2 regions of the Velazquezella soli genome follow, and region 2 is predicted to be linked to the other one. Evidence: riboswitches for the same ligand, from Rfam matches in the RefSeq annotation. Region 2 holds a riboswitch; the other holds the start of a gene.

Region 1 (6,487 bases), on a different contig from region 2:
CAACGCCACAGTCTGGCTGGACCGCGGCACATCCCGCCGCCTGTCGCGCGGTTTCGGCCATTTCGAAGCCTGGCGCGACCAGGTTCTCGAAGAGGAAGACATCGAGCAGCACAAGCTCGGCAAGGCGATCGAACGCGAAGAACACTGGATGCGCTACGGCGTGACCGCAAGGCGCAAGCGCAACATGCGCCGCGTCGGCGAACTGCAGGCCATGCGTGCCGACTACCGTGGCCATAAGGGACCGCAGGGCTCCGTTCAGGCCTCCGTCGCCGAAGGCCGCGAGTCCGGCAAGCTGGTAGTAGAAGCGGAAAACATCACCAAGACCTATGACAAGCCGATCGTCGCGCCATTCTCGATCCGCATCCATCGCGGCGACCGGATCGGCCTGGTTGGCCCGAATGGTGCTGGCAAGACGACGCTTCTCAAGATGCTGACGGGCCAGCTCGCCCCCGATGGCGGCTGGATCAAGCTCGGCACCAATCTCGAAATTGCCACGCTTGACCAGAAGCGCGAGGACCTCGACCCCGCAGATACGCTGTCTCACTACCTGACAGACGGCCGCGGCGAAACGCTGCTGGTCAACGGCGAACAGCGGCATGTCGCGGGCTACATGAAGGATTTCCTGTTCCAGCCGGAACAGATCCGCACGCCGATCAAGAACCTCTCCGGTGGCGAGCGCGCGCGCCTGATGCTGGCCCGCATGCTGGCAAAGCCGTCGAACCTTCTGATCCTCGACGAACCGACCAACGACCTCGACATCGAGACGCTGGACCTCTTGCAGGAAATCGTCGCGGGCTATGCCGGCACCGTCATTCTCGTTAGCCATGACCGCGACTTTCTCGACCGCACCGTGACCTCGACGATCGCCCCGACAGACCCGGATGCCCCTGATGGCCGCTGGATCGAATATGCAGGCGGCTATACCGACATGCTGCAGCAGCGCAAAGGCATGGCCGACGAAAAGCGCCGCGCCGATAAGGCGGAAAAGGCGAAAACGGACAGCACTGCTCCGGCTGCGACCAAGGCAAAGGGCAAGCTCTCCTTCAAGCAGAAGTTCGCGCTGGAAAACCTCCCCAAGGACATGGCCAAGGCGCAGGACGAGATCGCTACATCCGAACGGAAGATGGCCGATCCCAAACTCTTCGCCAAAGACCCGTCGGCGTTTTCGAAGCTTGCCGCAGAAACGGCAAAACTACGCGATCGTGTCGCCAAAATGGAAGAAGAATGGCTGGAGCTTGAGATGCTCCGAGAACAGATTGAAGGATAGTTAAAGAATTCCTATACTTAACAAATAAATATCCACCGTTTTATTTGTCGCGAGCCGGAACAAACATTCCCCGGTGACGTTCGGCATCCATCAAGTGGTCGAAATGCGTAGTGCGGTATGAATGCCGACATGCCGACCAGATGGAAACAAAACGGTTAGGAATGTCCAATGCTGACTAATGTGATGCGTCGTCGGCTGGCGAGTGATGCAATGGAACAGCGCGTTCTGATCGTCGAGGACGAATTCCTGATCGCGCTTGATGTTGCCGAGACTGTCGAGAGCATGGGTCTCAAGGTTGCAGGCTTTGCCAGCGCCCGCAAGCACGCCCTGTCGCTCGGCGCATACGCCGATATCGCGCTGGTCGACGTCAATCTCTCCGACGGCCGGACCGGTCCGGAAATCGGACGCGAACTCGCTGCCGAATACGGCCTGACGGTCATCTTCATGACGGCCAATCCGGAAGACGTGAAAGACGGCGTCGAGGGATCGCTCGGCGTTCTGACCAAGCCTGTCATGCCGCATGTGGTGGAGCAGACAATCGACTATGCTATCGCCAACCGTCTCGGCGGCATGGCGATCGTGCCGCGTGACCTCAAGATATTCCGCAACGACTCCCAGTCAGGCTACGCGCTCAACGCGTGAACCTTGTTGCCAAAGAACTACTAGCAAGAAAGCCGTCCGGCACGCCGGGCGGCTTTCTTGCTATCGCGACTGCTATCGCACGATGCCTTTCGGTCCTTTGGCCCTGAACGCAAGACGGCAGGGTTCGACACCACTTGCCAGACAATTCCTTCACCGTTACATCTAACCCCGCTCTAACGGGGTGCTGCGCGGTAACGCGCGGCTGAGAGGCTTTCAGCCAACCCGCGGAACCTGATCCGGCTAACACCGGCGGAGGGATTAGACGGCTCACGCTCAGCGCCTATTCCCCTTGTAGATTGACTTTGAAGGAGGCGTTGATGCGCAAACTCTTGCTATTGCTCACCGTGGCTGCGGCCACCATCATCATGTCGCCGGCAGCCAAGGCCGAAGACAAGGTGCTGACCATCTACACCTATGAAAGCTTTACTGCCGACTGGGGCCCCGGCCCCAAGGTGAAGGCGGCTTTCGAAAAGACCTGCGCCTGCAAGGTCGAATTCGTGGCTGTCGCCGATGGCGTAGCCCTTTTGACCCGGCTGAAGCTGGAGGGTGAGACGACCAAGGCCGATATCGCGCTCGGCCTCGACACCAACCTGATTTCGGAGGCCAAGGCCACCGGCCTGTTCGAACCGCATGGACTGCAGGCATCGTCCGGGAATGGCGGCATCAGCGTTCCCGGCAATTACGCCGATGATACGTTCCTGCCCTATGACTACGGTCATTTCGCCGTCGTCTACGACACGAAGACCATCACGAACCCGCCGAAGAGCCTGAAGGAACTGGTGGAGGGCGATCCGTCGCAGAAGATCGCGATCGAAGATCCGCGCACCTCGACACCCGGCCTCGGCCTGCTTTTGTGGATGAAATCCGTCTATGGCGACAAGGCGCCGGAAGCCTGGGCAAAGCTGAAGGGCCGCATCCTGACCGTCACACCCGGCTGGTCGGAAGCCTATGGCCTGTTTACCAAGGGCGAAGTGCCGATGGTTCTGTCCTATACGACCTCGCCTGCCTACCACATGGTGGAGGAGAACGAGAACCGTTACCAGGCGGCTGCTTTTTCCGAGGGACATTACGTTCAGATCGAAGTGGCCGGCATGCTGAAGGGCGCCCGTGACAAGGATCTCGCCCGTGACTTCCTGAAGTTCATGGTGTCGCAGGGCTTCCAGGATGTGATCCCTACCACCAACTGGATGATGCCGGTGACGAAGACGTCGCAACCGCTGCCAGACGCTTTCGGCAAGCTAGTTCAGCCGGAAAAGACATTCCTGATGGGATCTGACGAAGTCGCGAAGAACCGCCAGGCATGGATCGACGAATGGCTCAATGCCATGAGCATGAACTGATCGGCTGAACCGGGCATGCTGCTGACCGCTGCCGAGCGAAGACGGGGGATTTCGGGCGGGGTGATAAGCCTCGGCGCGATCGCGCTTTTCGTCGGCATCGCGGTCTCGGCCCTGCTGTCCTGGGACGCCCCTGAAACGCAGGGGCGATTGTTCTCGGCCTATACCGGCCGCATCCTGCAGTTCACGCTGTGGCAAGCGGCGCTATCGACCTTGTTCTCCGTATGCCTTGCCCTTCCCGTGGCGCTGTCACTGGCAAGACGGCCGCATTTCATCGGCCGTATCTGGATCGTGCGGCTGATGGCGTTGCCGATGGGTCTGCCGGTTCTGATCGGTGCGCTGGGTCTGATCGGCATCTGGGGGCGCCAGGGCGCGGTCAATAGTTTCCTCTCGACATTGGGGCTTGAGCAGCCGATCAGCATTTACGGCCTGACCGGTATTCTCCTCGCCCATGTCTTCTTCAACCTGCCGCTGGCCGCCCGACTGTTTCTCGTGGCGCTCGAGCGGCAGCCTGCGGAATACTGGCTGCTCTCCACCAGCCTCGGCATGAAGCCGTTGTCGATCTTCCGTTTCATCGAGGGGCCCGCTCTCATCCGGGTCGTGCCGGGCATTGCCGGGCTGATCTTCATGCTCTGCGCCACCAGTTTCACGCTGGTCCTGATTCTGGGCGGCGGGCCGGCGGCGACGACGCTGGAAGTGGCGATCTACCAGTCGCTGCGCTTCGATTTCGATCCGCCGCGTGCCATCGGACTGGCGGTGCTACAGATCGCCGTGACGGGCCTGATCCTCGCCGCCCTCGCGTTTCTCCCCGCCCCCGACGGCACGCATGTCACTGCCGGCCGCGCCACCCGCCGCTTCGATGGGCGCACATGGGGCGCACGGGCCTGGGACGGCTCGACGATCCTCGCTGCGACGCTGTTTCTCGTCCTGCCGCTTGCCTCGATCTTCATTGCCGGCATCAAGGCCGATCTCTGGCGACTGGCCTCCAGCCCCGCCTTCCTCAACGCAGCCTATACAAGCCTGTCGATCGCGCTCTTGTCAGGCCTCCTGGCCGTCAGCGTCGCGCTGGCGATCATCCATGCGCGCATTGCCATAAAGGATGTCCGCCACCCCGGCATCCCGGCGCGCGGGCTGGCGGCGATGCTGGGTGCGACGTCGTCGCTGGTGCTGCTGGTGCCGCCGGTCGTGATCGGGACAGGCTGGTTCCTGCTGCTTCGCCCGTTCGGAGATGTCTCGCGTTTTGCCCCCGCACTGGTCGCGGCCATCAACATGCTGATGGCCCTGCCCTTCGTGATGCGGGTGCTGGAACCGGCGATCGAGGATCATCGGCGGCAGACGGCACGCCTAGCCGCGAGCCTCGGCGTAACAGGCTTCTCGAGGCTGCGGCGGATCGACCTGCCCTTCCTGATCGGCCCAATCCTTACGGCACTGTCGTTTGCCATGGCGCTCTCGCTCGGCGATCTCGGAGCCGTGGCCCTGTTCGGCTCCACGGAACTGACGACCCTGCCCTGGCTCGTCTACAGCAGGTTGTCGAGCTACCGAACGAACGACGCCGATGGGCTTGCCCTGCTTTTGGGCATGATATGTCTGGCGCTCACGATCCTCGGAAGTCTGAGCCGGCGAAAGGGATACGATGGCTGACGGCATCCGCCTGGAAAAGACTGCGCTGCAACTCGGCACCAAACGGTTCAGCTTCGATATTGCCATGACCGACGGCGCGATTACCGCCGTGACCGGGCCGTCTGGTTCGGGGAAATCGACCCTCTTGAACCTGATCGCGGGCTTCGAGATACCGGAGTCCGGCCGCATCCTGATTGCCGGCGAGGACGTGACCCACGCGCACCCCTCAAAGCGGCCGATTTCGCTGGTGTTCCAGGACAACAATCTGTTCGCCCATCTCGACCTCGTCACCAATATCGGCCTCGGCGTCGATCCGTCCCTCAAGCTTTCCCGTGAGGACAGGGTGAGAATTTCGCAGTCACTCGAGCGTGTCGGGCTTGCAGGATTCGAGACGCGCAAACCGGGAACGCTGTCCGGCGGCGAGAGGCAGCGCGCGGCATTTGCGCGGGTGCTGGTGCGAAAAAGACCCGTCCTTTTGATGGACGAGCCGTTTGCGGCGCTTGATCCCGAACTCAGGTCTTCGATGGCGTCGCTGCTCCTGGACCTGCACCGCGAAACCGGCAATACGGTGGTGATCGTCAGCCACGACCGCGCCGAGGTTCAAAAGCTTGCCGATGTGGTGGTTGCCGTCGACGATGGCACCATCGTCAACTCCGCCGCAAACACGGCTATTCCCTACGCCCGCTAGAGGCCAGTCGACGGAGCGTCGTCACGAATAGAGACAGGCGAAAACCAACGTTATCGCAGTGCCACAATTTGGTCTTGCGGCGATGTCATCGCCTTGGTTTATCAGAAGTCAATTGCAAACGCGCCGGCTGAACCTATCTCTTTTATCTGTGCATGCGATGCGAAAATCGGTACGAAGCGAAGGTGAACAGGACTGACGGTGCAGAAGACACGGATCAAAACACGCGAGGACGCGACACCCGGCAGGACCGGGCAGACCAGCGCACCGCGCCGTTGGAGACGCTTTGCCGTCGTGTTGCTCGCAAGTGCAGCACTCGCAGGCTGCCAGTCCGTGTTCGATCAGGCCTACACGCCGAATGTTTCTCCATCAGACTCGCCGCAGATCGTCGACGAGGTTCAGAAGAACGATCCGCGGGCGCAGATGGGTGCACGCGAGCATCCCCGTATCGTGGCAAGCTATGGCGGCGAATATCGTGACGCCAAGACCGAACGGCTGGTCGCCCGGATTGCCGGCGCCCTGACCGCCGTTTCGGAAAATCCGACGCAATCCTTCCGGATCACTATCCTCAATTCCCCGGCGATCAACGCCTTCGCCCTGCCCGGTGGCTATCTCTATGTCACCCGCGGATTGCTGGCGCTCGCCAACGACGCTTCGGAAGTCGCGGCCGTGCTGTCGCACGAGATGGGCCACGTCACCGCCAACCACGGCATCGAACGCCAGCGGCGCGAAGAAGCCGAAGTGATCGCCAGCCGGGTGGTCGCCGAAGTTCTGTCGAGCGACATCGCCGGCAAGCAGGCGCTTGCCCGCGGCAAGCTGAGACTTGCAGCGTTTTCGCGCCAGCAGGAACTGCAGGCGGACGTGATCGGTGTGCGGATGCTGGGCGAAGCCGGCTACGACCCCTATGCCGCTGCGCGCTTCCTCGATTCGATGGCG
Region 2 (6,487 bases):
CAGAAATGCTGAAGCGTCTTGGTTGCGACGTTGGACAGGGGTGGCTGTTTGGCAGACCTGTCGACGGCGATGCGACAGAACGGCATCTCGCTGTCAGCAAGCAGAAGCCACTCACGGAACGCCGCGGAACCGGCTCGCTGTTCCAGCGGGTCCATCAACTGGAAACGCTCTATGAGGCGGCACCGGTCGGTCTCTGCTTTCTCGATTCAGACTTGCGCCATGTCAGTGTAAACAATCGGTTCGCTGCAATGCTGGGATTAACGCCCGAGCAGATGATCGGGCTCACCGTTCACAGTTTCATGCCGGCACGAGAGGCGCGCCGGGTCACCAAAGATCTTCAGCGAGTCCTTGCGGGCGAGCCTTTGATTGTGGACGAATATCGTCCGCCCGGAAGTGAGAACATTCTCCTCGTGGTGAACCAGCGGGTCGATGACGACGCCGGCGAGCCGATCGGCATTTCGGTCACGGCGATCGATGTTACCGGTCACAAGTCGATGGAAAAGGCGCTGACCGAGACGGAAGACCACGCACGATGGTCGATCGAACTCAGCCCCAACATTCCCTGGTCGAGCGATGCCGAAGGCATTGTCAATTTCATGGGGCCAACGCCAGACCCGACGATGTCCAGGATGCGTGACCGGATCGCGGACTGGTACGGTCGGATGCATCCGGACGACAGTTTGCGGGTTCGACGGGAATGGCTTGGATGGCTGCCATCCGGCGACCCCTTTGAAACCAGGTTTCGCATGCGTCTGCACGACGACAGCTGGCGATGGATGGTCAGTCGAGCAAAGCCTCATCGCGATGCGACCGGCAAGATCGTGAAATGGTACGGCACCATCACCGAGATCGTGCCCACGGAGGTCCCGCTGGACGGGAAAGTATCCGTGAAGGCTCCTCATGTCTGGCATGATCCGGACCAAGCTGATGTCCTGCCGACGCAACACTTGATCTCGATGCTGATGAGGATGTTTGAGTCCGCGCCCATTGCCATGGCCATCACGACGAGCGACACGAAAACCTCGAGCTACGTCAAAGTCAACGATGCCTATCTGAAGCTCACCGGCCTGAAATGGGACGAGATCAACGGAAAGAAGCTGATTTCCGAGGGTGCCGCGATCGACAATCCCGCCCGCGACAGACGGCACCGGCTGTTGCGCGAGGACGGCGCCTACGAGCTCGAAGATGTTGAGATTGCTCATTCGGATGGTACGATCATCCCAACCCTGATTTCTGCGCAACGCACGATCGTAGATGGCGTTTCATTCGATGTGGAGGTCATTGTCGATGTGTCTGCCCGCGTCAGGCAGCAGCGCGCTATCGAAAGCGCTCTGAAAACCTCCGCGCAGACCGATGCCCTGTCAGGACTCCCAAACCGAGCCTGTTTTGATGAGGTTGTTGCCGGAGAGGTTGCCCGCAACCTGCTCAATGATAGAAAGCTCGCCATCGCCTACATCGATCTCAACGGCTTCAAGATCGTCAACGACAGTCTGGGGCATTCCGCAGGCGACGAAGTCTTGCGAACGATCTCGGCGAGACTTCGCGAAAGTTTCCGAGCGACGGATTTCATCGCCAGGGTCGGAGGAGACGAGTTTGCTATTCTTCTCGACATGGATCGCAAGTTTGCGGGCGATATGCAGACCCATATTCAGGAAACGATGGAAAGGGTGTTCAAGCCGATCCCCATCGATGGCCAGGTGACATTCACGGGTGCCGCGGTCGGCGTTACGTTCCTAAAGGCCGAAGACACGCCGCAAACTTATGTCAAACGCGCTGACGACTATATGTATCTGGCGAAAGCCACCGGAAAACGGGTGGCCGTCGTGTGTTTCGGTCAGGTTCTCGATCCCCCGACGACGCATAAAGTGGACCGGACGAACGGTGTTCGCGACGGCTGAAGTGTGTCGACGGCCGAACTATCGGCAGCCGATATTTCGAGGTGTTGTGCCAAGCCCTTTCGTGCAGGGCAGGTCTGATACCTATCCAGACTGCCGCTGGTCGTCGTCAGTCCGGCGCGACTGACGACGGAGGCCGGATTGTGGCGGCATCGTCGGCCGCTGCATCGTTCTCTCCACCAAACGCGGCATCAGCCTGCTGGTTGACCTTGGTCACATCGTCGCTTTCCTGATCCGACATGTCGGCTGGATGCTCGGAACGCTTCCAGTGATCGTCATGGGACCCTTCAGGACGGCCTTCTTCCTCCCACAGTCTGTAGGCCCGTTCGCGCTGTTCCTGTTCTCTATCGGTCATGGTTGCTCCTCCTAAGTTGCGAAGACATAACCAGCGGACGGGCCCCGGGTTTCCTTGAGGCGGATGACATAGAATAAAATTTTTGTCAGCTCGCCGCGCAGGCTCTGCCGGACAGCGATCGCAAGCGATTGACAAAGGCCGTTTCTTTGTCCAACCTTGGCGTCATTCCGAGGGGAGCATCGAACGGTGCTGAGATGGCGGTGAGCCGGACCCTTGAACCTGATCCGGGTCATACCGGCGTAGGAACGGAAACGGCGCAATACCGCACCTCTTTCTTATTCTCCGCTCGCCTGGATCTCCATGATGTCAAGGTCAGGAGATCAGCCATGCTTACGCTCTCGAGAAATCCCCGAATAGGACGAATGCGGTTCGACGGTTTGAACCCGCGTCGCTGACATGCAGTCCCGGTTCGCAGCCCTCGGGCTTTTTCTGCTACTGGTAAGCTGGCAGCTTGCCGTTCAGGTTTTTTCACCGCCGCGCTATCTTCTGCCGTCACCACTCGCGGTGGTGCAGGCATTGGTGGGTCAGAGCGGCTTCCTCGCCCACCACACGCTCGTCACCCTGAGCGAAATCCTTGCAGGTCTCATCGCAGGCAGCATTTTCGGTGCGGCGGTTGCGTTTCTCGTTGTGGCATTCCCGCGGGCCGGCAGGCTTGCCTGGCCGATCATCCTTATCCTGCAGACCTTTCCGGTCTTCGTGCTGGCACCCATCCTGGTGCTCTGGCTCGGTTTCGGCATGGCGTCGAAAGTGATGATGACGACGCTCGTCATCTTCTTCCCGGTCGCCTCCGCCTTCGCAGATGGCCTGAGGCGGACGGAACCAGCGATTCTGGAAGCCGCCGCGCTGACAAGAGCGACGCCCTGGCAGATCCTTGTGAGGCTCAGAACACCGCTTGCGCTGCCGGCGCTCGTGTCCGGTCTGCGCGTCGCCGTGCCGCTCGCGCCCCTGGGTGCCGTGATCGGCGAATGGGTCGGGGCTTCAGCCGGGCTCGGCTTCGTCATGGTTCAGGCGAACGCCCGCATGCAGACCGACACCGTTTTCGCAGCCATGACCATCCTGGCCCTGACCAGCGTCGCGCTGCGCCTGGGTTTCGACCGTCTCGTAAAGGGACACCCCCATTGGGCGACCGAGACCGAACCACAGACACAGTTATCATCGTGAGGAGAGACGACCACCCATGAAACGCATGCTTCTGGCCTTTGCCATTGCCATATCCGCCAGCATGAATGCATCCGCAACGCATGCCGCAGAAAAGCTCACCGTCATGCTTGAATGGTTTGTGAACCCGGACCATGCGCCGCTCGTGATTGCCGCCGAAAACGGCTATTTCAAAGCCGCCGGCCTCGATGTCGAGCTGGTGCCTCCCGCCGACCCGTCGACGGTGCCTCGCCTCGTTGCCGCCGGCCAGGCCGATATCGGCATCCACTACCAACCGAACCTGTATCTCGATCGTGCAGCCGGCCTGCCGCTCAAGCGAATCGGTACCCTCGTCGAAACGCCCTTGAATACGGTGACGGTTCTCGCCGATGGCCCGATCAAGAGCCTCAAGGACCTGCGCGGCAAGAAGGTCGGCTTTTCCGTCACGGGTTTCGAAGACGCGATGCTGAAGCGCATGCTCGAGGGCGAAGGCATTGGGCTTACCGAGGTCGAACTGATCAACGTCAATTTCGCCCTCTCGCCGTCGCTGATCGGCGGCAAGGTCGATGCCACGCTTGGCGGCTTCAGAAACTTCGAACTGACGCAGATGCGGATCGAAGGGCACGAGGGCCGTTCATTCTTTCCGGAAGAACACGGCGTCCCCGTTTACGACGAGCTGATCTTCGTCACACGCGACGGGCTGGCGACAGATCCTCGCCTGCCCCGCTTTCTCGAAGCCGTCGAGAAGGCTGCAATTTTCCTGACCAATCACCCCGATGATGCCTGGAAACTGTTCATCAAGGCCTATCCCAACCTCGACGACCCGCTCAATCGTCAGGCGTTCACCGACACGCTGCCGCGTTTCGCCAAACGGCCTGCAGCGCTGGATCGGGGTCGCTACCAGCGCTTCGGTGAGTTCATGGCCGCGAGCGGCCTTATTCCGCACGCCCCGCCGGTCGATGACGTGGCGATCGAAATCCGGTGATGACAATGAACAATTCCCCGACGCCGCAACAGGCCGGCGATCTCCTGGCACGTGTGAGGGCCCGGCGCCCGCGCGTCCATTGCCTGATGAACACCGTGGTGCAGAAATTCGTTGCTGACGGCATCACTGCAATCGGCGCCATCCCCTCGATGACCTCCTCCCCGGACGAAATCGTCGGTTTCGTCTCCAAGGCTGATGTCCTCGTCGTCAATCTCGGCACGCTGGATGCTGACCGTCGCAAGGTGATCGAACTGGCTGTCGAGGTCGCAAACGATCATGGAAAACCCTGGGTCCTCGATCCCGTTCATAGCGACTATTCCCCCGTGCGGCTGGAGTTTGCAAAGACATTGATCGCCCGCCGCCCAACAGTACTGCGTGGCAACAGCGCGGAGATGGCGCTGTTCGGAGACATTGGCGAAACACTGAAAATCGAGACCGGCGCTCACGATCGCCTGACGGATGGCGCGCGAACCGGCACTGTTCGTAACGGCCACCGATGGATGGCGGATGTCACCGGGACCGGTTGCCTATCGGGCGGCGTCATCGCCGCGTTTCTGGCCGTGGAACCGGATGCTATGGCAGCGGCCGCAGCAGCGCTGGCGGCGACCGGCGTCGCCGCGGAACAGGCCGCCGAGCACGCGCGCGGTCCCGGCAGTTTCGCCGTTGCCTTCCTGGATGCACTGTCAGCGCTGACGCCCGATGAACTCAGCCTGCACGGAAGGATCGACCATGAGATTTGATTACCGACTGAACCCGATCGTCGATGCTGGTCTCACCGATGTCGGCGACCTTGCGGATCTTGCAGCAAAGGCCGCGAGAAACGGCGCGACGCTGATCCAGTACCGCGACAAGACCGGCTCCACCCGGCAGATGATCGCCATGGCCAAAAGCATCAAGGCCGCCCTTGATGGCACCGGCGTGCCGCTTGTGATCAACGACCGTGTCGATGTGGCGCTTGCTTCAGGCGCCGACGGCGTGCATCTGGGTGCTGACGACATGGATGCCGGGACCGCACGCCGGCTGCTCGGCCCCGACACCATCATCGGCCTCACCGTCAAGACACGTGCCGATGCGGAACGCGCCGGACGAGCTCAGGCCAGCTATGCCTGTATCGGCGGGGTGTTCGAGACCCTGTCGAAACAGAACCCCGATCCACCGGTTGGCCTCGAAGGCTTGCGGGATCTGCGCGAACGGTTGCGACAACTGGATCCGACCCTCCCGGTCGGCGCCATCGCGGGCATCGGGCTCGAGCAGGTGCGGAGCGTCATCGACGCGGGGGCCGATGGTGTCGCGGTCATTTCGGCAATCTTCCGCGCACCGGATCGTGCAGACGCCTGCCGCAGTTTTCGGCGCCGGGTGGATGATGCTCTGAGCGAGGTGAAGCGATGACATCCGTTGCCATGACGATCGCTGGTTCCGACAGCGGTGGCGGCGCCGGCATTCAGGCCGATATCAAGACCTTTTCCGCCCTCAACGTCTTCGCCACCAGCGTCATCACCGCCGTGACCGCCCAGAACACGCGGGGCGTGAGCGCCGTCGAAGACATTTCGTCGACAATGATCGGGGAGCAGATGCGCGCAGTGCTCGCCGATATCACGGTCCATGCGATCAAGATCGGCATGGTGTCCCGCTGCGAAACAATCCACGCGGTTGCCGGGGGGCTGACACACTATAGCGGTCCCGTCGTCCTCGATCCGGTCATGGTCGCGACCTCGGGCGATCGGCTGCTGCGCGAAGATGCGATCTCCGCCCTCATCGCCAGCCTCGTGCCGAAAGCGACGATTGTGACGCCGAACCTGCCTGAAGCTGCACTGCTCACCGGCATGCCGGTCGCCGAAACCCGATCCGATATCACCCGTCAGGCGGAGGTGATTCTCAACGCCGGGGCCCGTGCCGTGCTGATTAAGGGCGGGCATGGAGGCGGCCGCGACAGCATCGATCTCTTGTTCGATACGTCAGGCGTCACGGAGTTCTCGGCAGCCCGTGTCGATACGAAAAACGACCATGGCACAGGCTGCACGCTTGCGGCGGCGATCACCGCCGGCCTCGCCCGCGACCTGTCGTTGCATGAGTCCGTTGGCGCTGCAAAAACATATCTTCAGGACACTTTGATTG

Evidence for each region. A riboswitch is a leader RNA that binds a small molecule or an ion and turns the genes downstream of it on or off. The one in region 2 is predicted to bind thiamine pyrophosphate.
Region 1: it holds a riboswitch for thiamine pyrophosphate, as region 2 does, so the genes downstream of both, thiB (thiamine ABC transporter substrate binding subunit) here and AC0JZ8_RS21995 (ABC transporter permease) in region 2, are expected to answer to the same signal.

The regions. Positions count from the first base shown of each region.
Region 1 is NZ_CDRNXF010000004.1:710,225-716,711, reverse strand. It holds gene AC0JZ8_RS06990 (ABC-F family ATP-binding cassette domain-containing protein) at 1-1,267, shown strand, start outside; gene AC0JZ8_RS06985 (response regulator) at 1,436-1,909, shown strand; TPP riboswitch at 2,077-2,184, shown strand; gene thiB (thiamine ABC transporter substrate binding subunit) at 2,212-3,249, shown strand; gene thiP (thiamine/thiamine pyrophosphate ABC transporter permease ThiP) at 3,265-4,887, shown strand; gene AC0JZ8_RS06970 (thiamine ABC transporter ATP-binding protein) at 4,880-5,554, shown strand; gene AC0JZ8_RS06965 (M48 family metalloprotease) at 5,768-6,487, shown strand, end outside.
Region 2 is NZ_CDRNXF010000005.1:325,027-331,513, forward strand. It holds gene AC0JZ8_RS21985 (EAL domain-containing protein) at 1-1,898, shown strand, start outside; gene AC0JZ8_RS21990 (DUF2934 domain-containing protein) at 2,005-2,250, opposite strand; TPP riboswitch at 2,411-2,513, shown strand; gene AC0JZ8_RS21995 (ABC transporter permease) at 2,647-3,411, shown strand; gene AC0JZ8_RS22000 (ABC transporter substrate-binding protein) at 3,428-4,372, shown strand; gene AC0JZ8_RS22005 (hydroxyethylthiazole kinase) at 4,372-5,112, shown strand; gene thiE (thiamine phosphate synthase) at 5,102-5,761, shown strand; gene thiD (bifunctional hydroxymethylpyrimidine kinase/phosphomethylpyrimidine kinase) at 5,758-6,487, shown strand, end outside.